DNA from 2 places in the Gemella parahaemolysans genome. Region 2 is predicted to be linked to the other one. Evidence: riboswitches for the same ligand, from Rfam matches in the RefSeq annotation. Region 2 holds a riboswitch; the other holds the start of a gene.

What was found. Region 2 has a riboswitch for lysine ahead of lysA (diaminopimelate decarboxylase). Riboswitches for the same ligand answer to the same signal wherever they lie in the genome.
Region 1: it holds a riboswitch for lysine, as region 2 does, so the genes downstream of both, ACWOBP_RS02895 (amino acid permease) here and lysA (diaminopimelate decarboxylase) in region 2, are expected to answer to the same signal.

What each region holds. Positions count from the first base shown of each region.
Region 1 is NZ_JBSMTP010000002.1:243,290-259,931, reverse strand. Features, by position in the region: gene ACWOBP_RS02925 (ABC transporter ATP-binding protein) at 1-454, opposite strand, end outside; gene ACWOBP_RS02920 (ABC transporter ATP-binding protein) at 447-2,600, opposite strand; gene ACWOBP_RS02915 (MarR family winged helix-turn-helix transcriptional regulator) at 2,587-3,051, opposite strand; gene ACWOBP_RS02910 (N-acetylmuramoyl-L-alanine amidase) at 3,208-4,653, opposite strand; gene dtd (D-aminoacyl-tRNA deacylase) at 4,655-5,107, opposite strand; gene ACWOBP_RS02900 (RelA/SpoT family protein) at 5,116-7,293, opposite strand; gene ACWOBP_RS02895 (amino acid permease) at 7,687-9,183, opposite strand; lysine riboswitch at 9,271-9,449, opposite strand; gene ACWOBP_RS02890 (fructose-bisphosphatase class III) at 9,814-11,760, opposite strand; gene ACWOBP_RS02885 (ATP-grasp domain-containing protein) at 11,939-13,102, opposite strand; gene ACWOBP_RS02880 (esterase family protein) at 13,128-13,868, opposite strand; gene ACWOBP_RS02875 (alpha/beta hydrolase) at 13,899-14,729, opposite strand; gene dltD (D-alanyl-lipoteichoic acid biosynthesis protein DltD) at 15,054-16,220, opposite strand; gene dltC (D-alanine--poly(phosphoribitol) ligase subunit DltC) at 16,225-16,458, opposite strand; gene dltB (D-alanyl-lipoteichoic acid biosynthesis protein DltB) at 16,480-16,642, opposite strand, start outside.
Region 2 is NZ_JBSMTP010000015.1:358-16,999, reverse strand. Features, by position in the region: gene dapB (4-hydroxy-tetrahydrodipicolinate reductase) at 1-521, opposite strand, end outside; gene dapA (4-hydroxy-tetrahydrodipicolinate synthase) at 524-1,414, opposite strand; gene lysA (diaminopimelate decarboxylase) at 1,480-2,772, opposite strand; lysine riboswitch at 2,869-3,004, opposite strand; gene ACWOBP_RS07510 (thioredoxin family protein) at 3,218-3,541, shown strand; gene ACWOBP_RS07505 (restriction endonuclease) at 3,590-4,486, opposite strand; gene ACWOBP_RS07500 (DNA alkylation repair protein) at 4,718-5,338, opposite strand; gene ACWOBP_RS07495 (GIY-YIG nuclease family protein) at 5,355-6,251, opposite strand; gene tig (trigger factor) at 6,340-7,608, opposite strand; gene ACWOBP_RS07485 (M48 family metallopeptidase) at 7,830-8,528, opposite strand; gene ACWOBP_RS07480 (YggS family pyridoxal phosphate-dependent enzyme) at 8,551-9,228, opposite strand; gene ACWOBP_RS07475 (penicillin acylase family protein) at 9,540-11,894, opposite strand; gene ACWOBP_RS07470 (DUF4064 domain-containing protein) at 12,222-12,680, opposite strand; gene ACWOBP_RS07465 (Fur family transcriptional regulator) at 12,680-13,126, opposite strand; gene ACWOBP_RS07460 (NUDIX hydrolase) at 13,130-13,681, opposite strand; gene rnz (ribonuclease Z) at 13,704-14,624, opposite strand; gene ACWOBP_RS07450 (hypothetical protein) at 14,695-14,976, opposite strand; gene ACWOBP_RS07445 (CvfB family protein) at 14,981-15,859, opposite strand; gene spxA (transcriptional regulator SpxA) at 15,988-16,386, opposite strand.

The sequences.
Region 1 (16,642 bases), on a different contig from region 2:
GTCCTAAAGTATCAACGTCGTTTGTTACACGTGATAAAGTTTCACCTACTGTACGTTGCTCAAAATATCCAACAGGTAAAGTATTTATTTTTTTACTTATTTCTTTACGAATATCATATGTCATTTTTTGAGAAATATTACTCATTAACCATCCTTGAATAAACATAAACAGTGATGATAGTATATATAAACCTAATACAGTTAGTAAAATCCCCGCTATTTTTTCAAAATTTATACTACCTTCATTACTAATTTTAGCAACTAATCCTTCAAAAAGTTCAGTTGTTGCTTGCCCCATAATCTTAGGACCCACTATACCGAATACTGTACTAGCTAATGCAAAGAATACTATCAAAATACTTGAGATTTTATACTGTGTAAACATCAATTTGATAATTCTTTTTAACGTTCCAGAAAAATTATTAGCTTTTTCTATTTTTTGATCTCTAGCCATGATGTTTACCTCCTTTTTGTAATTCTTCTTCACTAAGTTGACTTTCAGCAATTTCTAAATATGTAGGACAAGTTTCTAGAAGTTCTTGGTGTTTTCCAACCCCAACTATCTTACCTTCATTCATCACGATTATCTTATCCGCATTTAGAATTGTTGCAATACGCTGAGCTACTATAATAGTAGTTACTCCCGCCATTTCTTTTCTTAAAGTTTTTCTTAATTTAACATCAGTTTTATAGTCTAATGCTGAAAAACTATCATCGAAAAGAAGTATCTTAGGATTTTTCACCAAGACACGAGCAATAGAAAGACGTTGTTTTTGTCCTCCTGAAACGTTAGCTCCCCCTTGTGAAATCTCACTATTAAATTTATCTTCTTTTTCATTAATAAACTCTATTGCTTGAGCAATTTCAGCAGCTTTTTTCATCTGTTCATCAGTAATATTTTCATCAGCAAATTTAATATTTGATTCAATATTACCACTGAATAAAACTCCTTTTTGAGGAACAAATCCTAAAATGTCTCTTAATTTATTTAAGCTTATATCTCGAATATTAACTCCATCAATTGAAATTTCACCTTCACTAGCATCGAAGTATCTTGGAATTAAATGAAGTAATGTAGATTTACCACTACCCGTACTTCCTATAATTGCAGTAGTTTTTCCTGCTTCCGCTTCAAAACTAATATTACTAAGCACTGGGCTATCAGCTCCATCAAACGTAAAGCTAACATTATCAAATTTAAGAGTACCTTTTACATCTTGTAGTTTACTGTCATCAATGTTTTCGCTATCTACAACAGTTACATCAGTAGCTAATACTTCATTTATACGCCCAGCTGCAACTTCAGCACGCGGTAGTTGCATCATTAAGAATGTGAAGAATAAGAATGACATAACTATCTGCATTGTATATGTTATAAACGCCATCATATCACCAACTTGAATACTACCAGCATCTATATTTTTTCCACCAACCCAGATTATTAATAGTGCTATACCATTCATAATTAACATAATCATTGGCATAAGCGCTGATAAAGTTCTATTGATGAAAAGTTGTTCATTTTTTAAAACTGTATTTTCTTTATCGAATCTTTCTTCTTCATATTTTTCACGCCCAAAAACACGAATTACAGAAATACCAGTTAATGCTTCACGAGTAACCAAGTTTACTCTATCTATTAACTTTTGCATAATTTTAAATTTTGGCATTACTAAGAATGAAATTATTCCTAATGTTAAACCTAAGATACCTACACCTAATGCAATTATCCAAGTCATTCCAGTATCAGTTTGAGTAACTTTGTAAACTCCGTATACTGCCATCATCGGTGCATAAATTGCGATAAATAACATCATATTTAAAGCATTTTGTATTTGTTGAATATCGTTTGTACTTCTTGTAATTAATGAAGCTGTAGAAAATTTATCAATATCTTGTTTAGAAAATGATAATACTTTATTATAAAGTTTTTCACGTAAGTTATATGCTATTTTCGAAGAAATTCTACTAGCAATAAAGTTCGAAATAACACTTCCAATACCTGAAATAAATGTTACGATTATCATCATGATTCCAACTTCTTTTAGGTAATTCTTTCTAATTTCGTTAGTATCAATACCAACATTATTTCTATACTCTTCTTTAACATAACGAATTCCAGCTTGTTTTGTTATCATATCAGCTGAATTTCCTAAGTCACTAATTGATTTATTCTTTTGTTCAATTAAACTATCTTTCTTGACTAGTCCTAGTTTGACACCTTCTGCAACCTTATCTAAATCTAAGTTTTCAGATTTTGCTCCAGATACAACAGTCATAGCATTTTTAAAAATATCATTTAGTTCACTACGTTCTTGATCATTAATGTTATCTAGTTTATAGACATCTCCATCTTTTGTATATTTAGCTGTGACTTTTTTAATTTCATCATCTGTCATAAATAGTTGTAATTCTCTAAATGATTTTTCACTTATCTTTTCCGGTACAGCATCTTGGATCCCACTTTGTTGGATACCTTTATCGACTATATTACTTGTGTACGTTGGAAGTGCTAGCTCTGCAACAACACGAACTCCTAATATCGCAACTAAAAATATCATAGGTACCAAGAAACCTTTTAAATATTTAATTAGTTTCATTATTTTCCTCCTTATCTTGTAGTTCTTCTCTTAATATTAGATTTGTTTTTGTTAATAATATATTAAAAGCTTCTTTTTCTTTAGTATCGAATTTATCCCACATAGACTTAAACCATTCTTCATAGGCTTTTCTATGTAATTCTATGCATTCGATTCCTTTTTCAGATAAACTAAGATATTTTTTTCTTTTATCTTTTTCATCGATACTTTGGACTACAAAATCTTTTTCTAGTAACTCGCCAACAAGTGCTGTAACTCGAGGTTTTGTTACATGAAGTTCTTCCCCTAGCTCCTGCATTGTAATTTTTTCTTTACAAGATAAAAATAGCATCGCTTGAAATTCAGGTTTTCTAATAGGCGCATTATTTTTTTTATGAATTCTCTTCATGATTAATCTAAATTCTTCCATCATATCTATTGCCTGATGATATGATATTTCACTTTTACTCATCTTCTACCTCCTTTATTTTATAAATTAGTTAATAAAGTTAACTAATTAGTTAATCACGTTAACTATTATATTTTATTTTATATTTATAGTCAATAGATAATTTAATAATTTTAAGAAAAAAGATTAACCTAGATTTTCCTAGGTTAATCTTTTTTTCTATTTACTAAACACCCAAGCTTGAGCAAGGTTATTTTTTATATCATTTTCTGTAAAACCATTGTAACTTGTAAGTTTAACATCATCATCATTCGGATCATTTATATAGAATTTATCGTCTTCAAAACCACGAATAACTTTATATGTTACCCTATCACCAAATACTCCAGATTTTAGTCTAACAAGTATAGGTTTATTATCTCTTAAGGCATTTTCTAAGTTTTCTACCAATTTATCAGTCTCGATTCGTTCAACTTTAAGATTATATTTTTCAGCGAAAGCTGTAATAATCGTAGGTTGAGTTCCTTGATTTCTGATGTAATACTTATTACCTGCCCAAGAAGCAAGCTCTTCTACAGTTGCTTCATCTTTACCTATATATTTAGCAATCATCGCAAGTGAGATAATAGCATCACCATTGTCTTCAATCGTTTTCTTACCATCAAGACCATATGCTATATTTTTATATGCATCCTGCTTCATGTAATACATAGGAACTGAAAGTCCTTTTTGTGGTAAGTTTAATAATTGTTCTTTTCGTTTTGCATTATAATTATCAATATTGACTAAATAATATAAGTAGCCTTCAATCCCATCTCTTAAAGACTCAATAAATTGTTTATTAGCTATCTCATTATTTAGTAAATCAACATCAATTTTATTTCCAATATTAGCTGAAATTACTCTCACCTGTGGTAACTTATCGCTCAGTTGTGAAAAATTAGCTTGTTTCTCAGATGACGAAATTTTTGAAATATAGTGATCTGAAAGATTTTTTTCGATACTTCTTGCTACAATTGAAGATTGCTGTGTTCCGTAATAAACTTTTACTCCAAAAACATCTTTACTACTATCATTAGTAGTATCAATATCAACTAACATTTCAACTGAATTTTCAGCTGCAATTTTTGTTATTTCTTCTTTTGTAGGATAAGTTTCATCATTATCCCTTGTAAGTATTGCTTTTATACCATCTTTTTCTAATATCTCTTTTAACTGTTTAGCTATTTTCAAATTATAAGATTTAGAAGATACTCCTTTATAATCAGAACTATCATCTTGTTTTATAATTGGATTCAATAAGATTGAATAAGAAGCTAGTTTTTCTTTGTTTTGATCTTCAGGACTCTTCTGACCAGTGCCCAAAATACTCCATCCTGGTATCCAACCAACAAAACTATCCTTTGTTTTCACTTCATACCAAGTCTCTGATTTACTTAGCATTTCTACATTATCTCCTGCAGTCACTTTCTTCAAAGTTGGATAAGTATCGTCCGGCCCAGTTCTAAGATCAATTTCTTTCGAAATAGTAATGTTATTTTCGGAATTAGATGACAGATTCATCTTTTCTCCAATATATGTTACTACTCCACCCACAACTAACACTAATAACAGTACAGATATTAAAAATAATACTCCATTCTTGTTTCTTCTTTTTATTCTCATATTAATTTCCTGTTGATAGTTTTTCGTAAACAATAGTAACAGGACCATCATTAACTATGTTTACTTCCATCATAGTCTGAAAAATTCCAGTCTCTACCGTTACTCCTTCTTCTCTTAAAAATTTATTAAATTTCTCATATAGTTCATTAGCTTTTTCTGCTTCAGCAGCACTTGTAAAACTTGGTCTATTACCTTTTTTCGTATCAGCGTATAAAGTAAATTGTGAAACTGATAAGATACTTCCTCCAACATCTTTTAGACTCAAATTGATTTTATCATTTTCGTCTTCAAATAAACGAGCTTGCGCAATTTTTTTAGCCAAATATTTCACATCTTCTTCTGTAGATTCTTTATGCACTCCTACTAAAAGACAATATCCTTTATCTATACTTCCCACAATTTTATTATCAACACTAACGCTAGCTTTTTTTACCTTTTGTAATATGATTTTCATACATTCACCTATTTAACTATTCTTTCTACACTGTATACATCTTGAATTTGTCGTAATTTTTTAATCATATAATCGCATTCGCTAACATTTTTCACATATATTCCTATCGTAATAACACATGTCTTATCAGCTTTAGATTCAGAGTTAAGTTTTTTGATTTCAACTCTACTTTCACTTAATGTTAATAAGACATTTTGCAATAATAATTCTCTATCAAATGCATGGATTTGTAATGTAACACTATAGCGACGCGCATTTAAACTTTCAACCCATTCAACATCCAATAATCTTGCATTATCTTCTTCACTTAAGTTAGGACAATTATTTCTATGAACTGTAACGCCTCGACCTTTTGTTATAAAACCTACAATATCATCTCCTGGAATCGGTTGACAGCATTTAGATAATCTTACAAGAATATTATCTACTCCTTTTACATAAACCCCTGTCTCAGTTACTATTTTTTTAGTTTCTTCCGCATTGAAAAGTTTCTCAATTTTTGCTTGAGTCATCTTTTCTTTTCTAATTTTTTCTGTTAGTCTTGCAAAAACTTTATTCGCTGTAATTCCACCATATCCTATAGCAACATACATTTCTTCAAGATTAGCAAATTTATATTTGTTTAAAGCAATGGCAATATTTTCTTCTGTAAGAACTTCATCAATATCAAAGTTATTGGCTTTAATCTCATCCTTTAATAATATTTCACCTTTAACTAGATTTTCTTCACGCGCTGCTTTTTTAAAGAATGCTTTAATTTTAGACTTAGTTTGTGATGACGTAGCTATTTCTAACCATGAGCGTTTTGGTCCTGTAGAGTTTTTACTAGTACGAATATCACAGATTTCACCAGTTGATAACACATAATCGAATGGTTCGATTTTATCATTTACAGTAGCACCTACCATCTTATTACCAACTTCCGAATGAATCGCATATGCAAAGTCAACAATACATGAACCTTTTGGCAATTCTATAATATCACTATTTGGCGTAAACACATAGATTTTATCACTTAATAAGTCTACTTTCAACGATTCCATAAAACTTTCAGCTGTTGCTTCAGTTTCATCATTTTCTGCGATTTTTTGGAACCAATTTAATTTTTCGTAGAAATTATTATTCTTATTTACTTTCTTACCTTCTTTATAAGCCCAGTGAGCTGCAATCCCTTTTTCAGCAATCTCATGCATTTCATAGGTTCTAATTTGAACTTCTAAAGTTTGTCCATCCGGTGCAATTACCGTAGTATGAAGCGATTGATACATATTCGGTTTTGGCATTGCAATATAATCTTTAATTCTTCCAGGAATTGGAACCCAAAGATTATTTACAAGTCCTAAAGTTGCATAACAGTCAGCTACACTATCTACTAAAACACGCACCGCAAGGAGATCATATATTTGATCAAAAGTTTTATTTTGTTTAACCATTTTTTTATAAATACTATAAATATGTTTTGGTCTTCCAGTTACCTGTGCTTCTATATTATTATCAGCTAAAATTGATGTTATACTAGAGCATGCATCTTTTATACTCTCTTCCCTCGCACTTCTCTTCTGTTTCATCATCCCTACTATTGAGAAATATTGAGATGGATGTAAGTATCTAAGCGATGTATCTTCTAGTTCCCATTTTACTGAACTTATCCCCAGCCTATGAGCTAACGGCGCATAAATTTCAAGTGTTTCACTGGAAATTTCACGTTGTTTTTCCTCACGCATATACTTCATAGTTCTCATATTATGAAGTCTATCTGCAAGTTTAACAAAAATAACTCGCAAATCTTTCGCTATCGATACAAAAAGTTTTCTATGATTTTCTGCTTGTGATTGCTTTTTAGAACGGAATTTTACTTTATCTAGTTTTGTAACTCCATCTACTATTACTGCTATATCTTCACCGAATGTTTCTTTAATATCATCAAACGTATACTTAGTATCTTCTACAACATCATGCAAGAAACCAGCACAAATTGTTGCATAATCTAATTTAAGCTCTGTTAAAATTCCTGCAACTTGAACTGGGTGTAATATATATGGTTCCCCTGATTTTCTAAATTGTCCTTCGTGAGCAACTTTAGCAAAATCATAAGCTTTTCTTACAATTTTAATTTGCTCCTCCGATAAATATTTACTCGCCATATCTTCAACATTTTCATAATTATATGGGTATTCAAGATTCACAGAAATTCCTCCTCTTTCTAAATTTAATCTACCCTACATTTTACCATAAAATTGAAAAAATTTCCTTTAATTCAACTATAATATTTCAAATTTTAGGTATTTATATCAAATCTCAACTATATATAAAATTAAAATTTGAACTACTTTCTAGATTTATTCATAGGCTCATCAAAATAAGGCTAACAAAAAAGCACTAAAATGTAACAAAATACATTTGAGAACTCATAGACGCAGTGGTTTATTAGATATCTAAATTCGCTTTATTAAAGCTTTTTAGATATCTAATAAACTGTGCGGGGGTGACTCTACAAAATCTTATTTCTCCGAAATACGATTTTGAGTCACTCCCAAAAAAATCCTAGCTCGAATTCGAACTAGGATTGAATTTTTTTATTATTTTACATCTACATCTTGTGATAAATCAACTTTATCTAAAGGTATTAGTTTTGTTTTATATCTAATTTTATGGTACAGATAGAAGAATAAGAAGATTGGAACTCCCATGTATGTAGTTAACATTCCGCTCCAGTTAACTACCCCTTTAGTAATAAGCTCTGTATCCTGACCGATAATAACGATGATACATAATACTAAAGCGATAATTGGACCTACTGGGAACCATTTTGCTCTATATTTTAGAACATTTAAATCTTTACCTTGAGCGATAAATGCTCTTCTGAATCTATAGTGACTTAATGCAATACCTAACCATGCGATAAATCCAGTTAATCCACTCGCTGCTACGATATAAGTATAAGCATTAGCACTTGTAAGTTGAATTAAAAAGATTAAGAATACTACTACAGCTGTTGCGATTAATGAAATAACAGGTGTTCCATATTTTGTAACACGTCCAAAAATTGGATATGCAAGTTTTTCTTTACTCATTGCATAAAGCATTCTTGTAGATGCGTACATACCTGAGTTACCAGCTGATAAGATCGATGTTAAGATAACTGCGTTCATCACACTTGCTGCTAATGCAAATCCTGCATTTTTGAAGACAATTGTAAATGGTGATTTAGCAATTTCTTCTGCACTTGCAGCTCCCAATAAATCTGGTGAAGTATAAGGGATTAATAACCCAATTACTAAAATTGCTAGTACGTAGAAAATTAAAATTCTCCAGAATACTTGTTTTACAGCTTTTGGAATACTTTTCTCTGGGTTTTCACTTTCTCCAGCTGTAATACCGATTAACTCAGTACCTTGGAATGAATATCCAGCAATTAAGAATACTCCAAGTGTAGCAAGTATTTGTCCTGATAATGAAGAATCTTCTCCAACAAATGGTGCATCACCAATTGTTAAGTTTTTAAATCCAATGTATTCCCCACCTAAAATACCAAAGATAGTTAAACATCCAACGACTAAGAAGATGATTACTACTACTACTTTAATAAGTGCAAACCAATATTCACTTTCACCGTAAACTTTAACACTAAGTGAGTTTAAAGCGATAATAATAACTAGGAATAATAAGCTCCAAGCCCAGTGAGGAAGTACTCGCATAGGCTCCCAATAACTGATTGCTAATGCAGATAACTCTACGTCAGCCGCTACTGTAATTACCCAGTTAAACCAATAGTTCCATCCTAAAGCAAATCCTAATGAAGGATCTACATAACGTGTAGCATATGTACTAAATGACCCTGACGTAGGGAGATATGTTGCCATTTCCCCTAATGATGTCATTAAAAAATATACCATAAGCCCAATACATAGGTAAGCTACGATAGCTCCCCCAGGTCCCGCACTTTGAATTGCTTGACCACTTGTCATGAATAATCCACTACCGATACATCCTCCGATAGCAATCATACTAATATGACGTGATCGTAAATTTCTTTTTACTTCTGTTGCATTGTTGTTATTGCTGTTGTTTGTCATAATAAAAACCTCCTTGATAAAAATAAAAAAGCATAACTTCTACCATATTTGCACGGAGTTATACTTCACATTATCTCTCCAAAACAAGATATTAGTAGCGCAACATAGCCTTACGACTATGACAGTCCTATACTTAGTTCAGTATAGACCCAACAATATTAACATAGGATTAATATCATTTCGGCGACGTTTCCTTTCAAATAATATCATCAAGCCCTATACTTTCAATTACCCTACTGATAAAAATCGCAACCTCTACCTCACTTATTTTGTGAGGTACATATTCAATTAACTGTTTATTAGTATATTATACTTTTTTATGGTTGTCAATAAAAATTTTAATTTTTCTAAAAATTTATTTGAATATTATATCTATTGTACTGTATTCTACTTTTACAAGAATAATATTCTTTACATCATTTTTCATAAAAAGAAGGAGATTTCAAGCTCCTTCTTTTTACGTCTATCAATTTAATAAATCATTGACTAATTAATTATTCTTCTTTTTTTAATATTTTATAGTTTGTTATTATCCCTAATATCATTAAAATCTCTAATATACTTAATAAAATCTTCATCATCTTTCGCCCCTTTAAATACAAAGAAACCTAAAATATCTATTTATATTAACTAATATCTTTCACAAATTGCCCCTTGTCGATATTCTTCTAATAAAATCTTTAATAATTCAATTTGTTTTTGTATTCTTGCTCCACTGTCAGTATCCGCTACTTTTTTTCGACATAATTTATCTACAACTCTCTTAGTTGAAATAATATCCGTCTCATTTTTGATTGCTTCTTCTTTACTTTGGAATATATCATGACTCATTATCTGTAATCCATAAGAATTGTAAGTTAAAGTATAACCACCATGCCCTGTTGTTTTGTGATATGCTCTTGACATTCCTCCATCTATAACAATCGTTCTACCATTAGCTTTTATTGGATTTTCTCCCTTTGTTTCCTTAACAGGAGTATGCCCATTTATAATATGTCCCTCACTAGTTAAGCCAAACTCATTTAATAACTTAACACAAAATTCTTCATTGTCTCTTAGTTCATAATACGCATTTTTTACTTCTTCATGAGTAGACTTATCCTCTATAAAGTATCTCTCGAATGTTGTCATATCACATTTACCAAATAACGGAGAATATCGCCCTTGCCATAAGTAAAAGAACAACCCGTTATCTTCTCTACAACCACAATAAAATATACTACGAATTTTTTTATCAAAAAAGTCCAATAAGTTTTTACCTGAGTATTTCTTACCTCCATAAGAGAATTCCTGGAAGTTTCCATTCTCATCTACTGGCATGCACCCATGAAGAAGTAGATTCCCATTATAACAGCAATACATACCACCCTTGTTAATAAATAATTCTACATGTTTTTTTAATTTTTCACTTGCTATAAATGATTCTTTTAATTTATTTATAATTTTTTCTTCTTCATCTGTTAATAAGTATGGATTTTCTTTATCAACCGTTGGAAAATTGCATGACGTTAATGGATATTCTTTACCATAAATTTTTACAGTTTCTTTTTCAAAGTCAATTTTATCAAGTAGTGCACGCGACTCTAAATCAAACTCAGGATGTTTATCAATAATCTGTTTTTCTAATTTGAATTGAATTATTGCCATAGCCTTATGCATCCTAGCTATTTGCATAATTTCATGCTCACTATATTTCAACTCATCATCTTTAGAAAGCTTTGGTAAAAATTCTTTACAGTCATCATCTTTATAATACTTTTCACTAAAGTTTAATAAATTTCTAATAGGAATTCCATATCTATCTTCTATAATATCTAAGTTATCATATCTTGCACATATTCTAATTACATTCGCTAATGAAATTCTATCTCCAAGATAAGCACCTATCCATAACATATCATGATTTCCCCATTGAATATCAACAGAATGATAATCTAGTAGTCTATCCATTATTTTATCCGGGAAAGGTCCCCTATCATAAATATCTCCAACTATATGCAAGTGATCAATTGTTAACTTATGAATACTTAATGATAATTCAATGATAAACTTATCACCAGCACCTAATTCAATAATGTTCTCAAGAATTTTATCATAGTAGTCGTTCTTATCACTGCTTTGCATTTTATAAAGCAATTCATCAATAATATATTTAAAATCTTTTGGTAAAATTTTTCTCACTTTGGATCTAGTATACTTCCTTGCAGCAACTTGCGTTACCTCTAATAATCGAAGAAGGGTAATTTTTTGAAACTCTTTATAATCACACACATCGTATTCTTTTCTTATAAGATTTAATTTTTCTTCTGGATAATAAATTATAGTAGCCAAAAGATTCAAATCTTTTCTAGGAAGTCTATTTCCAAATACTTCTTTAAGTTTTTCTTTAATAATACCTGAACCGTTTCTTAAAATATGATCGAAGGCTTCATATTCTCCATGAATATCACTTAAAAAATGTTCTGTCCCTTTAGGAAGCGTTAATATAGCTTCTAGATTAATTATCTCCTTAGTTGTTTCATCTATACTCTGAAAATTTCCCGCTAATAATTCTAAATGTTCTCTAGATATTTTCATGCTAATCTCCTTTTTATGATTTTCATCTAAATCTTAACACACTTCTTTTGGTAATTCAAGAAATGTACACGTTGTCAAAAAGAGTCAAATAGTTATTACATATTATTACTCAAGTCATAAAAATAAAAGAAATACGACACTAACTGTAAAACACTAGTCTCATATTTCTTTTATAAAATTATTTTAATTTTCCTACAAATCTCTCCATCTCTTTCATCTCTTCAAGAGTATCAGCAACAAGAACATACATTGTATTACCTTGTAATTCAGCGAAAGCTTCAGGCATTCTTAATACAGCTTTTAATTTATCTTGATACTTATTTCTGATTTCTTCATCTGAATGTACATAGTCTTTATAATCACGACGAGTTGAAGCTAATCCGTATTTTTCATCCACACTTAATCCATTGAATGTTCCATTAGCAACTTCAGCATATACTCTAAAGTAATCTGTTGAATGAGCAAAGTTATACACATCTACTGCAAAAGCTCCCGCAGGTCGGTTATTATACTCAATCGCTATATAATCATCTTTAGTTTTGAAAAATTCAATATGGAAAAATCTCTCTTTCATACCAAATGCTTTTACTGCATTTTTACCATATTCTACTAATTTTGGATCTAAATCCTTATCTATATAATAAACCCAATCAAGAGTATTATTATTTAATAAATCTAATGGAGTATAGTAATAAACGATACTAGTATAGAAAACAATATTCCCCTTAGCATCTACTAATCCATCGAAAGTTACAATATCAGAATTATCAACAAACGGCTCTAAAAAGTAATGTGTAGTTCCATCCCATTCTTTTTTGAAATTTTCTACATCCTTCTTATCTTTAAGCTTATAAGTTGCTGATGCTCCTACTCCATTATCAGGCTTAGCTATTAATGGTAATTTTAATTTTTTAACACCTTTTTCGATGTCACCATCTTTTTTCACTAAGAAGCCTGGTACTACAGGAACTCCTGCTTTTTCGAAGTATTTTTTCATCTCTGATTTATGCTTTGTTTTTTTAAGGTCGTGTTCTTTTAATCCAAACACATTAAATTGTGTACGAAGTGCAGCATCTAGTTCCATCCAGTGCTCATTTTGTGATTCTATTCTATCAATGTGCCCATGTTTGTGATATAAGAATGCAACAGCACGTTTTACTTCATCAACATCATCAAGACTATTAACTCTAAAATACTCAGTTAAAGCTTCTTTAAGTCTTTGATCAAGTTGTTCATATGGTTCTTCTCCAATTCCAAGTACATTAATACCTTGATTTTTTAACTCAATAGAAAATTTTTGAAAATTGTGTGGGTAATACGGTGATATAACTATGTAATTCATAAATCTTTGTCTCCTCTTAACTTTATTATAAATTTAACTTATCTAAAAAGTATGGCATTTGTATTCTCCACCAAGGCCAATCATGGGCAACATCTTCGCCCCATACATCAAACCATGCTGGAATATTCTTTTCTTCGAAAGCTCTTTTTAAACTATAAAATGATGGTAATCCGTCTTGTTCCCATGGACCTAACCCTGTACATACAATAATATCAGCGTTTCTATAGTGATTAATAAACCACCCATCATTTTGATTCCAAATATTATCACTAGGTGAATTTCTATATATCAGTTCATCATTTCCATATTCACCTACGAAAAATCTAGCATCATACACTCCGCTAAGTGAAATCACTTTTCCGAATACATCTGGATGTTGTAGAAAAATATTAAATGAATGATATCCTCCCATGCTACAACCAGTAGCCATCATTTGTCCAAACCATCCTGTCTTATGTTTAATAAATGGTATTGCTTCTTCTATAACATATTTTTCATATTGAGTATGTGCTAATGCTCTATCATGACCATTTTTCCAGTCACATAACCAAGATTCACTATCGACACTTGATAAAGTAAAAAATTGTACTTTTCCTTCATTAATGAATCTTTCACAAGCATGAATCATTCCAAAATCATAATACTCATTGTGCGTCCCCCCAGATGATGGAAACACAACAATCGGCAATCCCGCATGTCCATACCTATTAAGAACCATTTCTCTTCCTAAATTTCCACTATAATGACTTAAATTTTCTATATTCAAACTAAAAAACCTCCATTTCTAAAAATACTTTTACCAATTTTCACTTATAAATCTTAAACATTCTGGTAAATATTTAGCCCAGCATTCTTCACTGTGCTCTCCATTAGCCACAACATTTAACTTAATTTCATTTGTTGATAATCCCGCCTCTATTAGCTGTCTATAGTAATCCAAACTTGCATCTATATAAAGCTGTTTTAAATTACCAGTTGCCAATTGTTTATCTGTATCATCTCCCTCATTCGTTCCAACTTCTATATACACTCTTTGATCTGAGACCTTATGTTTCGAAATAAACCTATCAAACTCTGGTTTATTTAACCAATTTGCAGATGAAAATACTCCAAGACACCCTACGACATCTTTATGCTCTAACCCTATATACTGTGAAATATTTGCCCCTAATGAACTACCAATCATCGCTGTATACTCTCGTTGAGGTTTTGTACGATATGTACTATCTATGAATGGTTTAACTACATTTACAAAAAAATCAGCATACTCAGAACCTAATCCTCCTAATGTCAGACCAAAATTTAATATTGGTAAACTTGAAAACTTCCATGGTGCATATTCGTTCATTCTTCCCTCATTGTCATTATCAATCCCAACTATTATCATCCTTGGCATATCTGGGTTTCTTTTTATTGCTGGTATTACCTTCCAAGAATGTCCACTAAATGATTCTCCACTGTAAAAAACATTTTGTCCATCATTCATATATACAACTGGATAGTATCTATGTTCATCTTGGGCATAACCTTTTGGTAAAAGAACTCTAATACGACGATTTTTTCCCGTATATGGGACTTTTAACTCATGTTCTTTCATTTCTAAATAAAAATACGCATCTCTATTCATTAATTATTTCCTTCAAAATTATTATTATAGCTCTAATTCTACCTTATTTCTCTTATAAAATCAATTAATTGAGTGTGATTTCTCTTTATTTTTCTGAAAATTAATTTTTGTATATTATTCTTATACTAGTGCAATATTTATACTTAAATTATATAAAAAAAGAAACGAATTATCACATAGTAATCCGTTCCTCTATATTAAAATTCACTGTACACATACTCTTGGACATTTGAAAAATCCGTTAAAAAACAGTATATTATTATTCCCATTATTACTATATAAAAAAATAATATCCATAGTGTAAGTCTTTGTTTACAGCTTAATTTACTTTTTAAGTTTGTAAAGATCTCTTTCAAAATCAATCCATCCTCTCCAGCCAAGATGCATCGCATCATACATATAGTAATCTTCATATTCTTTACTTGAATAATCCATTACTTCTATGTTATTTTCTTTAGCAATTTCTTTTAATCTATTGTAGGCAACTTGTCTTTTTTCACTGCCTATTCCTGTATAGTCGCTCCACTTCCCATGAGCAGGAAAAATTGCAAACTTAATATTCAAATTCAAATCTTTAACAATAGATAATAATATATCTAAGTCTTCGTATTCCTTAGAATCATCATATTTTGTATTTTTAGAAATATTTTTTAACTGATTGTACTTAGCTCTTATATATTTATCATAATATGTATTATCAATTTGATATTCATTATTATTCGTTCTTGATTTTGCTTCTTCAGTCACTTGTTTACCTAATTCTTCCCAATTATAATTTGGAGTCTTTTCACCATTAACTGGATAGTTTTCTTTACCTTTATTTTTATAAAAATTAAATTTGTTTTTCAAAACATAAAAATAATTATCTAATTTTAAAAATTCCTCAGTAAATACATTTCCTTTTCCATTCAAGAAGTATCGTTTATAACTCTTATACTTTTTATTTAATTCCTTGTTTGTTGATGAAAGTTCTATAACCCTATTAATAAATTTTTCTTTGGTTTCTCTACTAATATTATCATTTTTCATAGTATTATAAACATGTTCACTAGAAATTCTAGATAAAAATGCATCTTTTAAAATACCATTCTTATTATCAAACCATTGAATAGATTGTATCATTACAATCTCATTATTTTTCACATCATTCTCTATTGATCCAATAGTAGCCGCATGTATAATATTTTGAGAGTTTCCAACTCCTACTTGCATTATATTAAAATCATTGTAATTAAATATTTTCTTTGGATGATAATTTTCGTTAATTGTTGTAGTTAACTCTGATGAACCTAACAGTAACAGAGTTCTTGGTGTCATATTTTCAACTATGATATCTCTACTTTTGTACTTTTCAAAAGAGGTACTGTATCTAACACTATTATCATTTGTTTTATAATAATTTTCAATCTTCTTTAGAAGGGTTATATCTAAAATTATAAGTGTAATTAATACCAATACTATTGATATTAAAAATGCTTTTAATCTTATCATGTTATTATTTCCTATTTTCTATATATGAAATTACCTTGTTTGGTGTATCGATTTCTTCATATGTTACTTCTGTTGGAGCTATGCTTAGTCCGAAAATTTCTTCGATTTTTACTAACATTTCTACAAAAGCTAATGAATCCATTAATCCTTCTTCTTTCATGTTTATATCTAAATCTTCTCTTACTACTTCATCTTCACAAATTTCTTCTAACATTTCTAATACTTGTTCTTTTATCATTCTTTTTCTCCTAACTCATTATTATTTTTTTAATCCATGGCTTATTAGTTTATATGGTTCTCCCGAGAAAATATATAAACCTATTATTACTAAGTTAATCGTTATGAACCAACTAAGTATTTTATACCATGTTTCATTTTTATTCTTTTTGTAAAATTTACTTTTCTTCTGATAGTATTCAAAT
Region 2 (16,642 bases):
ATATCTCCATGACGACCATAAACTCTATTATAATCTTCTACGTTTTTAACCGCATCTACTAACATTTTTGCAGTTCCACTTGGTGCATCTACTTTTTTATTGTGGTGTTTTTCAATAACTTCGATATCATATCCTAGTAAAAATTCACTAGCTTTTTTCACTAATTCTACTAAAACATTTACTCCTAAACTATAATTCCCTGCATAAACTACCCCTACTTGTGTAGCTAGTTCATCGATTAATTCTAATTCTTCTGGAGTGTGACCAGTTGTCGCAATTACGACTTTTGTTGCTGTACGTTTAGCATACTCTACTAGTTCTGCTGTACCTGCGTGATGTGAAAAATCAATAATCACATCTGCTATCTTTTCTAAACCTTCATATGAAGTATAAGTAGGAAATTCTTCATCTAGCAATTCACGACCTACACCTGCAACAATTTCTAAATCAGTACTATCTTGAATATAGTTTTTTAGAACTTGTCCCATCGTTCCATTATAACCACTTAATAAAACTCTCATTTTTACTCTCCTTGTAATGAATTAAGTCTTGCAATCTCTTGTTCTAATCTTGTCGCTAATGTTGGAGCAACATGTGTCATTGGTAGACGGTAGTGACAAGCTGATTTTCCGATTAATTCCACACATTTTTTAACTGGCATTGGATTTGGCTCAGCGAATAACATGTGAATGAAGTCTAAATATTTAAGTTGAAGTCCGAAAGCTTTCTCTACTTGTCTTTCTAAAGCATATTTACACATTAAGTGAGTTGCTTTTGGATAAATATTAGCTAAAACAGAGATTGTACCTTTACCACCAGCTAAAATAATAGGTACGTTAATATCATCATTTCCTGAATAAATATCAATGTTATCCCCTACTAAGTTTCTAACTGCTAAAGTATGAGCGATATCTCCTACAGCATCTTTGTAAGCTACAATATTTTTGTGTTGAGATAAGTGTAAGATAGTCTCTGGCGCCATAACTTGTCCAGTTCTTCCTGGTACATTGTAAAGTACGATTGGTAAATCAACACTATTAGCAATTGCTTCGAAGTGTTCGATTAACCCTTGTTGACTAGTTTTAATGTAGTATGGTGTTACTACTAATAATGCATCTGGTCCTAATTTTTCAATCTCTTGGCTTAATCTAATTGAGTGAGCTGTATCATTAACCCCACTACCTGCGATAACTGGCACACGTCCTGCTACTCTGTCAATCGCAAATTTAATAACCGCTACTTGCTCATCATCAGGCATTGTCGAACTCTCACCAGTAGTTCCTGCTACAATAATCGCATCTATACCTTCACTAATTTGGAATTCAATTAATTCTCCAAAAGTCTCATAATCTACACTTCCATCCTCGAAAAATGGTGTTACTATTGCTACTCCGCTTCCTGTATAAATTGTCATAATCTTATTCTCCTTGTTTCTATCTTATTTATATATTTTTAATAATATTTTTTATGTTTTTTAAATTAAATATCTTGTCTAATTAAATCTTCTAACGTTTCACCTTTTACTACTAGGCGGCTAGTTCCATCTTTCACAAACACTACTGGTAATTTCGGTAATCTATTATAGTTGCTACTCATACTGTAGTTATAAGCTCCTGTTGATGATACTAATAATAAATCACCTTGCTCAGCTTTAGGTAAATTAGCATCCATTACTAACATATCTCCAGACTCACAGCATTTACCAGCAACTGTATAAGTTATATCTGCTTCTTCATTCATCTTATTGGCTAACATCGCTTCATATTTTGCTTTATATAATGCATAACGAGGATTATCTGCCATACCTCCGTCGACAAACACATATTCACGACCTGCAAAAGTCTTCTTAACTCCACCAACACTATATAGTGTACTACCAGAATTACATGTTAGACTTCTACCAGGTTCAATAACTACCTTAGTTAAATCTAATCCGAAATTATCACTCTCACGTTCGACTACTTCGATATACTCTCTTAAAAATTCAGCAAGTTCAAAAGGTCTATCCTCTTCAGTATAATAAACCCCGAAACCTCCTCCTAGGTTAAGAACACTTATAGTTAAACCTAATCTTTCTTGAACTTTTTTCGTAAATTCCATTACTACTTTTACAGCTTCAAAAAATGAAGTTTTTTCAAAAATTTGTGATCCAATATGTGAATGGAATCCTACAAAATTAAGATTACTTTGGTTATTAATATCTGCGATTAAATCATAAATTGTTTCATCGTATACTGAGTAACCAAATTTTGAATCATCTTTTGCTGTTTTGATGTATTCATGAGTATGAGCATCGATACCTGTATTAATTCTTAACAGTACATCTACAGTATTTCCACTCTCTCTTACGATTTCATTAATCATTTCATATTCATAGTCGTTATCTATGACGATAGTTCCTACTCCAACTTCAAGAGCATATTGTAGTTCCTCACGAGTTTTATTATTTCCATGGAAATAAGCTCGACTCATATCATATCCAGCTTTATATGCTGTATAAATCTCTCCAAGTGAAACCACGTCAGCACCTAAGCCCTCACTACTCGCGATTCTTAATACCTCTAAACAACTAAAAGCTTTTGAGGCGTAAAGAACTTCTGTATTGAACTTCGAACTTTTAAAATTATTGATAAAAGTTCTACATTGGTTCACTAACATATTCTCATCATAAACATAAAGTGGTGTGCCGTATTGAGCTTTTAACTCGCTTACCCCAACTCCTGAAATATTCAGTTCACCATTTTCTACCGTCATACCATCAAATAATCTCATTATATTCTCCTTCATAAAGTGTTATAAAAAATAGACTACAAGAACAAAAGGTCCTTGTAGTCTAGCTTATAATTCTATCCTATTCCTCTTGCCCTTATTATAAAAAGCTCACCATGAAGAAAATGGGCATTTTCTAATGACAGTGCTATGCCTATTCGACATAACCCCAGTGAAATTAATCACTTCGGCGATGCTACCTTTTAAATTAGTCATCGCGGCCTCTTTTTATAATACTTATCTATTTACGTTGTATAAATAATATCACGTTTTAAAATTATTGTCAATAGTTTTCAGAAAATTTTTATAATATCTTTATTTTGAATCTAGTATATACACAATTAATATTGATTGTAATCATTCTATAAAACAACTATAATATACACATATTAAGATAAGACAGTATACTAAAATGCTTATTACTAAAATAATAAAAGGAAGATAAAATATGATTGACTTTACAAAAAATGACGACTTGAATAAAATTATCAGTGACAATGACATAGCCATTATTCAATACGGAACTGCCACATGTATGCCATGTCACTCTATAAAAAACAGAATTACTACTTGGCAAGAAGATCACAAAGATGTCGTAGCATACTACATCTCATTAGAAGAAAATATGGAAATTGCTGCACAGCGTGGTATTCTTTCTTCACCAACTGTAGAAGTATATATTGAAGGAAGATTATCAATTCAAAAAAGCGGCTACTTCAGTCTAGATGAAATTCTAGAAAAAATAAGTAGCATAAGTGAACAGATGAAATAAAATATGAGCGATTCAAAGTTATTATTTTTAAATTGCTCATATTATTAATTATTCATTTTTTTCCAATATATCTACAGGTTCTTCACCTAGTAACAGTTTTACATCATTAATGTCAACAATTCTAAAGCCTTTGATCTTTGATTCCAGCTGTCTTACTGACTTGGTCACCCTCGATGTATCAATAAGTAATATCTTTTCATAGTCAGGTACTTTTTCTTCTGCTCTCTTAAGGAAGATTTCAACATGTTCAGGATGTAAATATGTCTGACCTTTATATGATTTTATTTCTACTACATATTTCTTTCCTTTTTTCTCAAGACATAAATCAAAGTCTGCACTTCTATTTTTGGGTTCCGTAACTTTATAACCAACATTTTTAAAAGCATATGCTAGTAATAGTTCTTTACCTATTGGTGAAGTCAACTTCTCTAAAGCTGCAAGTAATGGTTTAGGTTTAATCTTAATAACAGATTTCTTTAATCCCTCAGAATCTTTTGTTAATAATTTCCTATTAAATCCAATAATATAATCCTCCACTATAGCAAAATGACCATGTGCTATACAGTTTCTAATAGCTGTCAGCAAAGCATTAATTTTTGAAAAAGTAGTATACTTCGCAACTATTATTTTTTGACAATTAGGACAAATATTCCCCTCAAAAAATTTCCAATCATCATTACTTATTACATCCTTCGAACCTATCAATTTCACATCATAACTTTCATCCATTTCCATTTGATCCATAACATAAGTAAATGAAAATTCATCATATATCTTATCAGAAATTAATTCATTTTTAATTGATTGGTAAGAATCAATATTAGGAGTATACCAAAGTAAATTTTTTATTACCTTATCCATATCGTCTGAAAGTTTTATCGGTCTAGGACTGTGTTCTATTTTATAATCTATCTCTTTTCTATTTCCACAACATCTTTTAAACATATCCTTCTCCTCAAGTTAGTAATAATTTGAAATCAGTTTGTATCAATTTTATCATAGCATATATCATGTACATAAAAAAAGACACGTATAGATTATGTACGCGTAAAATAAAAAAGAGATGTCGACCCCCCTCAAAAAAAATAAAAACGGGGGAGGAGGATAGACATCTCTCATTAGTTTCATTATACTGCAAAAACTTATAAAACACAATAAACTTTATTTCAAAATATTTTACTTCTCAACAAACCTACTAGTTAATTTATACACTTGTTTAATTTCGTTATTTTCTAAATTCCAAGTTTTTAATTCTTCTTTTATCAACTCTGGGAACTTTCTACTAATATCCCTTAATGCATTCCCTACTGATTTTCTTACATATTCACTAGCATCTTCTTTTAATGCTGCTAGTCTTTTTATTGCTTCTTGTGGATTTTCTTTGAAATATGGTCTACTAGTCCATATCCTTAATCCTTCTGTTACAGCTCTTTTCGTATTCGAATTATCAGAACTTAGCCATTCGTCAATTACAGGGATTGCATTTTCATATCCTTTATTTTTACAATATTCATCAAATGCTTTCGCTAATACCTCTTGTACTCTCCAATTATTATCTTTAGATACCTCATCACACATGAACTTAAGAATACCAATATCAGCTGATAAATATCCAAAAAGAAATACACCGTACATTCTAACCTGATATACTTTAGACTCATATGATAAGAAAGCCAACTCCTTAGTATAATCCCTATCATTATTTTTATAATCAATTAACGCTCTTTTCTCTTCTTCCTTAAATCCATTTTTTATTAAAGAAAATTCTTGTTCTAAGATTTTAATATATTCATTCATACTTAGACATACCTCTTTAATTATCTTCTAATTCTTTTAAAGTCTGGCCATTTTTTGTTTTCCAATGTGTTAATCCATTAGCATTAGTCCCCAATACAAATGCTGCAGCATAAGATGCACTTGTAAATAATTGATTTTCTTTTAGAATTCCATCTTTTATTATCCCAGAGTCGATTAATTGAACGCGTAATTCTTTAATTAATCTAGGCATAGTTTTTAAATCTTCTAAAGAAATCATACTTCCTTTTAAAACTACAAATCCCTCATTCGTTCTTTTACATTTTGCTTCAATTTGAAGATTACTCTTTCTGATTTTTCTACTTAAAAATAATAGTTCTTCATCAGCTATAACCACATCATCAACTGTATCTTTTTCTAAAGTTGGGATGAATAATTTGTGTCCTAATGTACCTATTATCATTTCACTATTAGAAAGAATTTCAATTAACTCAGATTCTTTTTCCTCTGTAACATTTCCTATATTCGGTTCATTTTGATTTTTCAATATATATCTTTTTGAGAATTTAATTTTTTCTGCAAATTTATTTTCAAGATAATTTAATTCTGTAGGTCCAAAGATATTAGTATCAGTTGTTAAAACTATCACTTCATTAAAGAAATCCATTTTTTCATCTTTGGTATGCTCTAATAATCTTAGTAATAAAGCCTCTCCATTTTTTCTATTTCCAGCTTGACCTACGTAAACTAGATTCTTATCTTCCTTATCGCTTTTACCTATCAAAAAATATATTCCACTATACTTTAAATGTTGTCTCTGTTTAATCAATTCTGAATTTAGTTTTGTCCTTGGAATTTTGTAAATAACCCCTGTCCAATTAGATAGTGTACATTTAATAGAACTTGTTACATCACCTTCCATCAGAAACATATTAATATTTTTTCCTCTTGTCATATTCTCAACTCCTTTCCTATAATCATCTTCTTAAAAAAAGCATATAGAATGTTAGACACTCTATATGCTTAAGGATGATTTGCTAAAATTAGTTGTTAGCTTTTAAGAAATCAACAGTTTTTTGGATTACTAACTCACCGCGTAAGTCTTCAACACTAATACGTTGTTTGATTCCTTCTTCAGTCATATTGTACATAGTAGCAAGTTCTTTAACTTCAGCATCGATGTCAGCATCTGTTACTTCAACTTTTTCTACTTCAGCGATTTCACCTAGTACGAATGAAGTTTTGATTTTATTTTCAGCATCTGATTTCATTTCAGCTTTAAGATCAGCTTCACCTTTTCCAGTGAATTGCTCATATAAGTCGAATGATAATCCTTGACGAGATAAGTTTCCAGTGAATTGTTCGAACATAGAGTTAACTTCTTGTTCTACTAATTTTTCTGGTACAGAAACTTTTGCGTTTTCTACAGCTGTAGAAATTACTTTATCAGAGTAAGATTTTTCTGCTAAGTTTTCTTTTTCTAATTTGATTTCTTCTTTTAATTTTTCTTTGTATTCAGCCACAGTTGAAGCTGCTTCTTTAGAAAATTCTTTAACGAATTCATCAGTTAGTTCTGGTAAAACTTTTTCTTTTACGTCGTGAATTGTAACTTCGAATCTAGCTGCTTTACCTGCAAGGTCAGCTACTTGGTAGTTTTTTGGGAATGTTACGTTAACTTCTGTGTCAACTGGTGCAACTTTTCCTTCTAATTGTTCTTCAAATCCAGGGATGAATGAACCTGAACCTAATTCTAATTCGTAACCTTTAGCTTCTCCACCTTCAAAAGCTTCGTCTCCGATGAATCCTTTAAAGTCGATAACTACGATATCACCTTTTTTAGATTCTCCTTCTTTGATTTGCCATTCAGCTTGACGGCTTAATAAGCTATCTAATCTTTCTTCTACATCAGCATCAGTTATTTCTACTGAATCTTTTTCTAATCCAAGGTTTTTGTATTCACCTAATTCAACATTTGGTTTAACAGTAACAACTGCTTCGAATTTAACACCTTCTTCTTTGCTGATTTCTTTAACATCGATATCAGGCATAGCTAATGGTGAAACTTCTAATTCGTCAATAGCTTTTGTATAAGCTGCTGGTAATACGAAATCTACTGCATCTTGGAATAATGCTTCTTCTCCGTACATTTTGTTGAATACGGCTCTTGGTAATTTACCTTTTCTGAATCCAGGTGCGTTAACACGTTTAACTGCACGTTTGAATGCTTGGTCTAATCCTTTCGCAAATTCTTCTTTTGTTGCTGAAAAAGAAATAACTACTTTTCCATCTTCTTTATTTAAAATTTGTGACATTTATTTTTCCTCCAAAAATACTTTTAAGTATCATCAAAAATGTTAGTATAAAAATACTAAAAACTCTTGATTAATTATATAGTAAATAGCATAAAAAGTCAATCGTTACACATTTAAATTATCGTTTTTAAGAGTTAGTTAAATAGTCTCAAAAAATCCTTTAACCCCTCTTCAAATTAATACTAAATTTCAAAAAAATTATAATACTTACATACTTTTTTCTATTTACCAACTAGTTTTTTACTAAATTCTTTTATTAATTTATCATTTTCTCTAAAATTAGGGTAATATTTCTCTAATAACGAATAGAATCTGGGTGTATGGTTTGTTTCTAACAAATGAGTAAGTTCATGGACAATAGTATGTTCTAAACATTCAATCGGGTATTTTACAAGTTCATAATTTATCCAGATTCTTTTGGCTGTAATATTGCATGTACCCCAGCGTGTTTTCATCTTTTTAATTCTAAGTTCTTCAGCATGAACATTCATGATTTTCTCGTATTTATTAATAAACTCTAACGAGCTATTATATAAAATTTTTCTCAACTCTTTTATTAGTATTTGCTCTCGATCTTGTTCTTTATCCTTTATAACTAGGATTAATTTATCATTAACTATTCCAACCGAATTCTTCAAACCGCTTCTAACTTCTAAAGTTAGCTCTTTCCCAAAAACAAAATGTTTTTCACCTGTTACATAATTTTTAACAGTATGACCATTCTTCAAGATATTATTCCTTCTAAGTTTTATTTCATCAATATTATCTTGAACAAGTTTTTTTATAATATAATTAGCTGTTCTCGGAGGGGCACTTACTACTACATCTGCATTCTTTTCCACTCTTAAATAAATGTTTTTCATGCTTTTCCTGTATTTTATCGTAACTACTAAATCACCGACACTTATTACTCTTTGCATACTGCCCCTCCTCTATATTTTATTATTTTAACTCACAACCTACTAATGCAGTACCTACTCTTATATGAGTTGCACCTTCTTCAATTGCAATCTTATAATCATTACTCATACCCATAGATAAAAACTCACATGGTGCATATGATAAATTCAGCCCTTTTACTATATCACATAATTTTCTTAATTTTCTAAAGCAATTACGTAACACATCCTCATCTTCGACAAAAGGTGCCATTGTCATAAGTCCTACAACTTTTATTTTTGAATACTGCTCTAATGATTTTATAAAGTCAATAACTTCTTCAGAAGTTAAACCATGTTTACTCTCTTCTCCCGAAACATTCACCTGCACGAAACATTTAATTTTCTTATCAGCACGTTTTTCGATTTCTCTAGCTAAACTATCTCTATCTAATGCGTGAAAATAATCAACCTCATTGATCACATCACGTACTTTTCTAGTTTGTAAACTTCCAATTAAATGCCACGTTTTATTAGAATAATTATTTTTTCTTTCAACATAATTTTGTGGACGATTCTCTGCAAAATCTGTAATACCTGCTTCTATAGCTTCGTCCACTCTAGCATCAGTAACATATTTAGTTACAGCTATTAAGTTCACTTCATCAGTATTTCTTCCTACTTTTTCACAAGTTTCCGCTATTTCTCTTGTTATTATTTCAAAATTCTCTCTAACGTTCATTTTCTATCCTACTTACTCTATATTTTTAATGTTATATTATAATTATAACATGATGATTATTATTTTGTTATTAAATAAATAAAAAAAGACACCTATTAAAATAGATGCCATAACAAGTAGTCGAACGGATTTGCACCGTCATCTCCCTTCTTAATTAAGAAAGGTGTCATCCTTTTTGAACTACTGCCCTACTTGTTATTTTATTATATCAACTTTCTTTTCTTTATTCAAATTATTTATATAATCTTCCACATTTTTTAATTAAAATACAGAAAGTAACAAGAAAACCTCGTTACTTTCTATTATTCATCTTATTTCTTAGGTACAAACTCCAATACTTTATCCTTAGGAATATTAGCTATAGATTCTGTAGTATATTCACCTTTTATCCATTTTTCTACTTGATTATCATAATTATCACTTAGAAAATGTCCACTTTGTCCCGGCCCAACAACGTGATATCCTGTTTTAGTTTCAAAATCATAGACAAATCTCCAAGAAGCCCCGTGATTTACCAGCCCCTCATCATTTTGTTTAGCCGCTTGAACTGTTACTTTCGAACCTGAAATTGGGTATTCTTTAGGATTTAAGAAGTACGCCAATAATGTTGATGATTTAGATAACGGATGTCTAAACCCTAATTTATGAGCCTCTCCCCACTTCCATTTAGATACATCTGTTCCATACTTTCCTTCTAATTCAGATATCGTCTCATTTAGACTGTTAGTCAATACCTCATTTAGCCCACCTTTTTCCTCAATAAGATTTACCTTCTTATCATTTATGCTATCTCTAAGAATCTTATCTACATAACTTTCTTTATGTGGCATGAATTTATAAACATCAGAATTCATCTTATCTTTTAATATATATGATTGTATCTTTTTCATCCAAAGGTCAAAAATAAGTGGCGAAGAATCATCCTTATCATCTACATTATTCCACAATTTCAACTTATCAATAATTTCCCTTTTTGAAATTTTGTCAATATTTATATTTTTTAAGAAATTCGGTAAAAATTCTTGAGAATATAAATTTTTTATATCCATTTGAAGTTTTTTCATATCATCTACTGTTAAGTTATTTCTTTTCGATAATATTTCATCTATACGGGCTTTTCTATACGGTTGTGCCCATACATTTGATGTATGGTAATCAGTTTTTACAGTCTCGGTATTAGCTGTGGCTATAAATCCTTCTTCTGGATTAACGAGTTTCGGTAATTTATCATAAGAAACATAACCACTCCAACCGTAGTCACTACTATATCCTGGCACCGGGAGATTTCCATCACCTTTTTTCCTAATCGGAACATTACCATTTGATTTATATGCTATATTACCTTCATTATCAGCAAAAACAAAATTTTGAGCTGGAGCTTTGAATTTTTCTAATGATTTTTCAAATTCTTTCCAATTTTTTGATTTATCAATATTTAAAATAGCTTCTAACTCTTGTGTTGATTCTAGTGCTGTCCATTGCATCGAAAAACTTGCATCTTTATTGCCTAACGGTTTAAGTAACTGATCGATTATTGGACCATGTTTTGTGTTAACTACCTCATAATCAACTGCATCTTTACCTTTTATTTTGATTGAATACTTATCGACCTGAGCATCATAATACTCATTATCATATTTAAATCCATATGGATTATTCTCCTGTCTTTTCTCAATATATAAATCTTGTACATCTGGTCCAAAATTAGTAACACCCCACGCTATATGTTCATTATGACCTAGAATAATACCAGGCACCCCAGGGAAAATTACACCAGAAACCTTATTACTTGGAGTTGATAGAGTCATCTGATACCATACTGATGGTGTTCCGAGTCCTAAATGTGGATCATCTGCCAATAACGGTTTACCTGATTTAGTCTTTTTACCAGAGACAACCCAATTATTACTACCATTTTCCATAGGTGGTCTTTCTGTTTCTGCTGTATTCTTATCTATACTCACATCTAGACCTAAATTTGCTTTTATTATTTCTTCATTATCTTTATTATTCGAGAAACTATCTGGTAATAATTGTTTTAAATTTTCTTCCCCTAAATTATTTAAAATCCAATTATTAAAACCTAAGTGATCCCAGTGTCCTCCTAAGTCATATGCCATATATTTTCCTACAGTTAGCGAATCAATTGGTGTCCAATTTTCAGGAGAATATCCTAATAGAGAAAATTCATAAGGTAATTTATTATCTCTCTTCGCTTCGTCTATATACGCATTAACCCCTTGTGCATAACTTTCCAATATTTTCTTAGCCTCTTCTGAATAGTCATTATATGAGGCTTCGGCTGCTTTTCTAAGAGAAAATACTAAAAATTTCTTATCATTTTCTAATGCCGCTTCTCCTACAATTTCAGAAAGTCTTCCACTAGCTTGTCTTCTAGCTAAGTCCATTTGAAACAATCTGTCTTGAGCATGAGTATACCCCTGCACCTTATACACATCGATATCATTTTCAGCCTCAACTGTAGGAATTCCATTTTTATCACGTGATACTTTTGCACTTTTATCTAATATATTTAATTCTATCTTTCCCTCAACTTTTGGTAGAGATTTGTGAATAAAATAATATCCATATCCCCCAGCCAACAATATAACTAACACTAGTGCTATAGCTAATCTTTTCAATATCTTAATAACTTTATTTTTCATAAGACCTCCTAGAAAATAAATTATACTAAGAATTATATTAGCTTCAATTACATTTTGCAAATTAATATTTCTTAAAAAACTCTAAATAAGTACAGTTATTTTTTCACTTATCTTCATTAATTTATATATGATAGATGTTTCATATCTCTTTAAAATATGATATATTTCACTTTCTTTTATTTTCACCCACTTCTATACACTTTTTTTAGTTATTATTTTTTATTCTTGTTAATTTTAATATTTTACTATTATATTACTTCAGCATTGGAATATATTTTTAAAAATTTTATAAAAAAAGTTTTCGAAGAAATCATCTCTCTTCGAAAACTAAAGTTGACTATTATATTTTTCTGAATTTCTTACTAATATTATTCTTATTCCTAAGAAGAAGTATATTATACAGCTAATAAATAATATACCTAAGCTAAAGATTAATAATAATATGCTATATACTAAGAATAAAAATGCTACTATATTGTGATTTATCCCTTTTTTAAACATTACAAATAGTAATAATAAAAATAAAATTACTAGTAGTGCAAAATATAACCACGCTAATTGTCCCATAACTTGAAAGATAAAATGCATATCTTTCGTAGAAACATTAGCACTATCCTGAGTAAGTTTTGTTTGTTCACGAATTTGATCGACTATTTTAGTTCTTAAATACTCATTTCCTGCATACTCTCGAAATAAGTTGATCATTCCTCCAATAAAACCAATATACAAGATATATATTACACTAGAGATAAGTAATAATATTTTCTCTAATTTGTCAAAATACATTATTTTTCACCTTTACCCTTACACTTAGCGCAAGTTCCATAGAATGATAAAGAATTATCTTGAACCTCAAAAGAATACTCTTTTTTCATATATTCAATAAGTTTATTAAATATAGGATTAGATACTTTCTCTATATTATTGCAATTAGTACAGATTAAATGATGATGAAGCTCATCATCTACAGATTGTCTTAAATGATATTTAGAAACACCGTTACTAAAAGATATTTTTTCTAAAATTTTTAATTCATAGAAAATATCTAAAGTTCTATAAACTGTTGCAATACCAATATCTGGTGTCTTCTCTTTTAAAATAAAGTATAGTTCTTCTGCACTAAGGTGCTGATCCTTATTCTCTACTAGAATTTCAACAATTTTTTCCCTTTGTGGTGTTAGTTTATAAGGTGATTGTTGAATTATTTTTATTATTTCATCATAAATGCTCATATACTATTTTGCGCCTTTCCTATTTTTTAAGTAAGATAATGCAAGCATAGTCTTACTGTCCGTTATAACATTGTCATCTAAAAGTTTAATTGCTTCTTCAATTTTATACTTACGTAGATTAATAAACTCATCGTCATCTGGATTCTGTTCCCCAGGATACTCTAAATTATCTACATAATATATTGTAATTAATTCTGAACTATATCCTAAAGCTACATGAACATCACATAGTTTTTCTAGTCTGTCTTCTTCAACCACATATCCTGTTTCTTCTTGCAGTTCACGAATAGCCGCTAGTTTCTTATTGCTTTCCCCAAGCTCTAACTTACCTGCAGGAATTTCTAAAGTCACCGATTCTATAGCTTTTCTATATTGTTCAACTAGAACCACTTCATCATTTTTTGTTAATGCTAGGATTGCTACTGCTCCTCTGTGATTTATTAGTTCGCGTTTGGAAGTTTCTCCATTCGGTAAAGTAACTGTATGCACTTCTACATCCAATACTTTTCCTTTGAATATTTTTTCGACATCAATAGTTTTTTCTTCTAAGTCTATTCTCATAATTTCCTCCAAATTTTTACAAACTATATTCTTCTAAATCATGTGCTATTCTCACCATACATTTACTACTTAATGTATCAATAGCCTCTTTCTCAATGCTTCTATCATATCTTGCACTAATATGCGTTAAAAATACATTTTCGACTCTACTTTTCTCTATTATCTTTTCTATATCTAATACACTTAGATGATAATTTTTTTTCGCATGATGTGCATCTTCTTTTAATAAATATGTACATTCTGTAATTATAATATTACTATTTTTAACAAATTCATTCAATCCTTCAAAGTATCTTGTATCTGGTATAATTGAGATTTCTTTTCCAGGTTTATCTTCAGATAAAAAATCACTTGAATTATACACCTTACCATTAAATTCGAAAGTATCTGCTTCCTTTATTTCTCTATAAAATGGTCCTGGCGTAATTCCTAATTCTTTTAACTTATCTGCATCTAAGCTCCCTTTTTGTTTTTTAAATATAATTTTATATCCAAAACATTCAATACTATGAGCTAGTGGATAGCTAAAAACAGTAACAGTTTTATTATCTATTATACACTGTTCACTAGAAATTTCAATATATTCCACGCTATAAGAAAGTGAACAATGTGTGAACATCATATTCTTCTCTATAAACTCCTTAATACCTACAGGTCCATAAATAGTAACCTTTGACGCTTTAGTATCTAAAAGAAAACTTCTTGAAGATAAAAAACCAATCAATCCTAGCACATGATCAGCATGAAGATGACTAATAAAAATTTTAGTTATTTTGGTTGGCTTAATATTTGTTTTCAAAATCTGGTGTTGAGTTGCCTCTCCACAATCAAACATCCAACACTCTTTTAGTTCTTGCATAAAATTAAATACAAAACTCTGTGTATTTCTAAATTTTGCTGGAAGCCCAGCTCCTGTTCCTAAAAATTGTACTTCCATTATATTCCTCTACTCAATAATTAATAATAGTGGCCTAAAAAGATATTCCATTTAAGCCACTTTATGTATGTTATAGTTTTACTACAAAAATCTGCGCATCTTGTAGACATGTTATTACATGTTCTACTCCTGCTGGAATTTCTAATAGTTCAAATTCATTCACAGATTCCACTTGTTCCTCAAAAGAAACTGTAATTTTCCCACTAATATTTAATAATAAAATATTTTTATCATTGCTGTATGAATCTGTTTGATTCCCTGTCTTAAGATTCATGTGCACCACTTGGTATCTATCATTTTCTAAAATAATCCCACCTAATAACGCATTTTTATCTAATTTAATTTTTTTCATAGTTTTATCTTCCTTTACGTTTATATAATCCGTCCTCTTCAATCATAATAAGCTTATTCTTGAACAATCTTCCAACAGCACGCTTAAAGCTTCCTTTACTCATTCCAAATACGGCTTTAATCTCTTCTGGATCAGATTTATCAGTGAATTCACAATAACCATTATTTTCAATATAATCCATAATTGCTTGTCCGTCACTATCCATTCTTTCATGTGCACGTGGCAAGAATGAACCATTGATTTCACCATTATCTTTAACACCGATAACACGTAGTGTTACTTTTTCACCTAAACGAGGTTCTTTTTCACGTTCACTTTCGTGAACAAATACTTTATAACCATCTTTTGTTAATAGAAATGTCCCAACTCGCATTAAACGATACGGATAAGCCTCAATATCCTTATTTTTCATACTTCTAGTTGCTTTTGAATAAAGTGATGCTACGATAGTCTCTGTCGCTAAACGTGCGAAAAGTTGTCCGCTAAAGTCACGACGTAGTGTAATAAATAGTTCGTCACCTTCTTTAGGCCAAACACTTCTTAATTTTGGTAAATCTTCTCCTAAAAGTGGAATTTCACGAGAGAAACCAATATCAAGACCGACTCTATCTTCTTCAACTTTAACCACTTTACTAAAAGCATAATCACCATATGTCACTTCTGGAATATTCGGTGTTGCGAATAACTTTCCACTACGAGAAGGATATACAAACATTGAATATTCTTCTCCAATTTCGTAATCATCTAAACTCTCTACGTCAGATTCGTTACAGTTAATTTCTTCATCATTTGGTCCTTTAAAAACTAATGATGAACTTTTCTTCTCTACTAATTCTAAGAAATGGATTTCTCCAGTAATAAATTTAATATCTTCTCTTTCCATCAAGTACCTCTTTCTTTTATTTTCGTATAACAACTTACAGCAATGTTACTAAACATCTTCTCATAAAAAAAGGTTGATACCTAATATCAACCTTTAAATTAATCGGAAAAAGTAGTATCAGGGCGTACTTACTTAACCATATTTTTTATTTGTTTTAATTGATTTACTCTTATTTCCTTTGGAAGGAATCTTCTTATTTCATCTTCATTATACCCTACTTGTAATCTCTTATCATCAACAATGATAGGTCTTCTAAGCATTCCTGGATTATCTTGAATAACTTTATATAATTCTTGAATTGACATACTTTCAATATCCAAATTCAATTTTTGGAAAGTTTTCGATCTGAATGAGATTATATCTTCTGTTCCGTGCTCCGTGATAGACAAAATGTCTTTAATCTCATCTGTTGTCAGAGCTTCTGAAAAAATATTTCTTTCCACAAAGTCTATTTCGTTTTCAATAAGCCAAGCTTTCGCTTTTCTACAAGAAGTACAACTTGGCGATGTAAACAACGTAACTACCACCAGCACTCACACTCCTTTATAAAAATAACATTAATATTTTTATAATTCTATATACTATTATATTATACTACATATGTTGTCGTTTTACAATATAGTATTGAAAAAAATATTTTAATTTGTCAACTAAAAACACTTATTTGATATCATTTTACACTGACTATCCTTGTAGACATAGACCTTATGTTCTACCCTTACATTTTTTTATTTGATTAGTTAAAATAAATTATATAATAATACACTTGTACAATACTTTGCA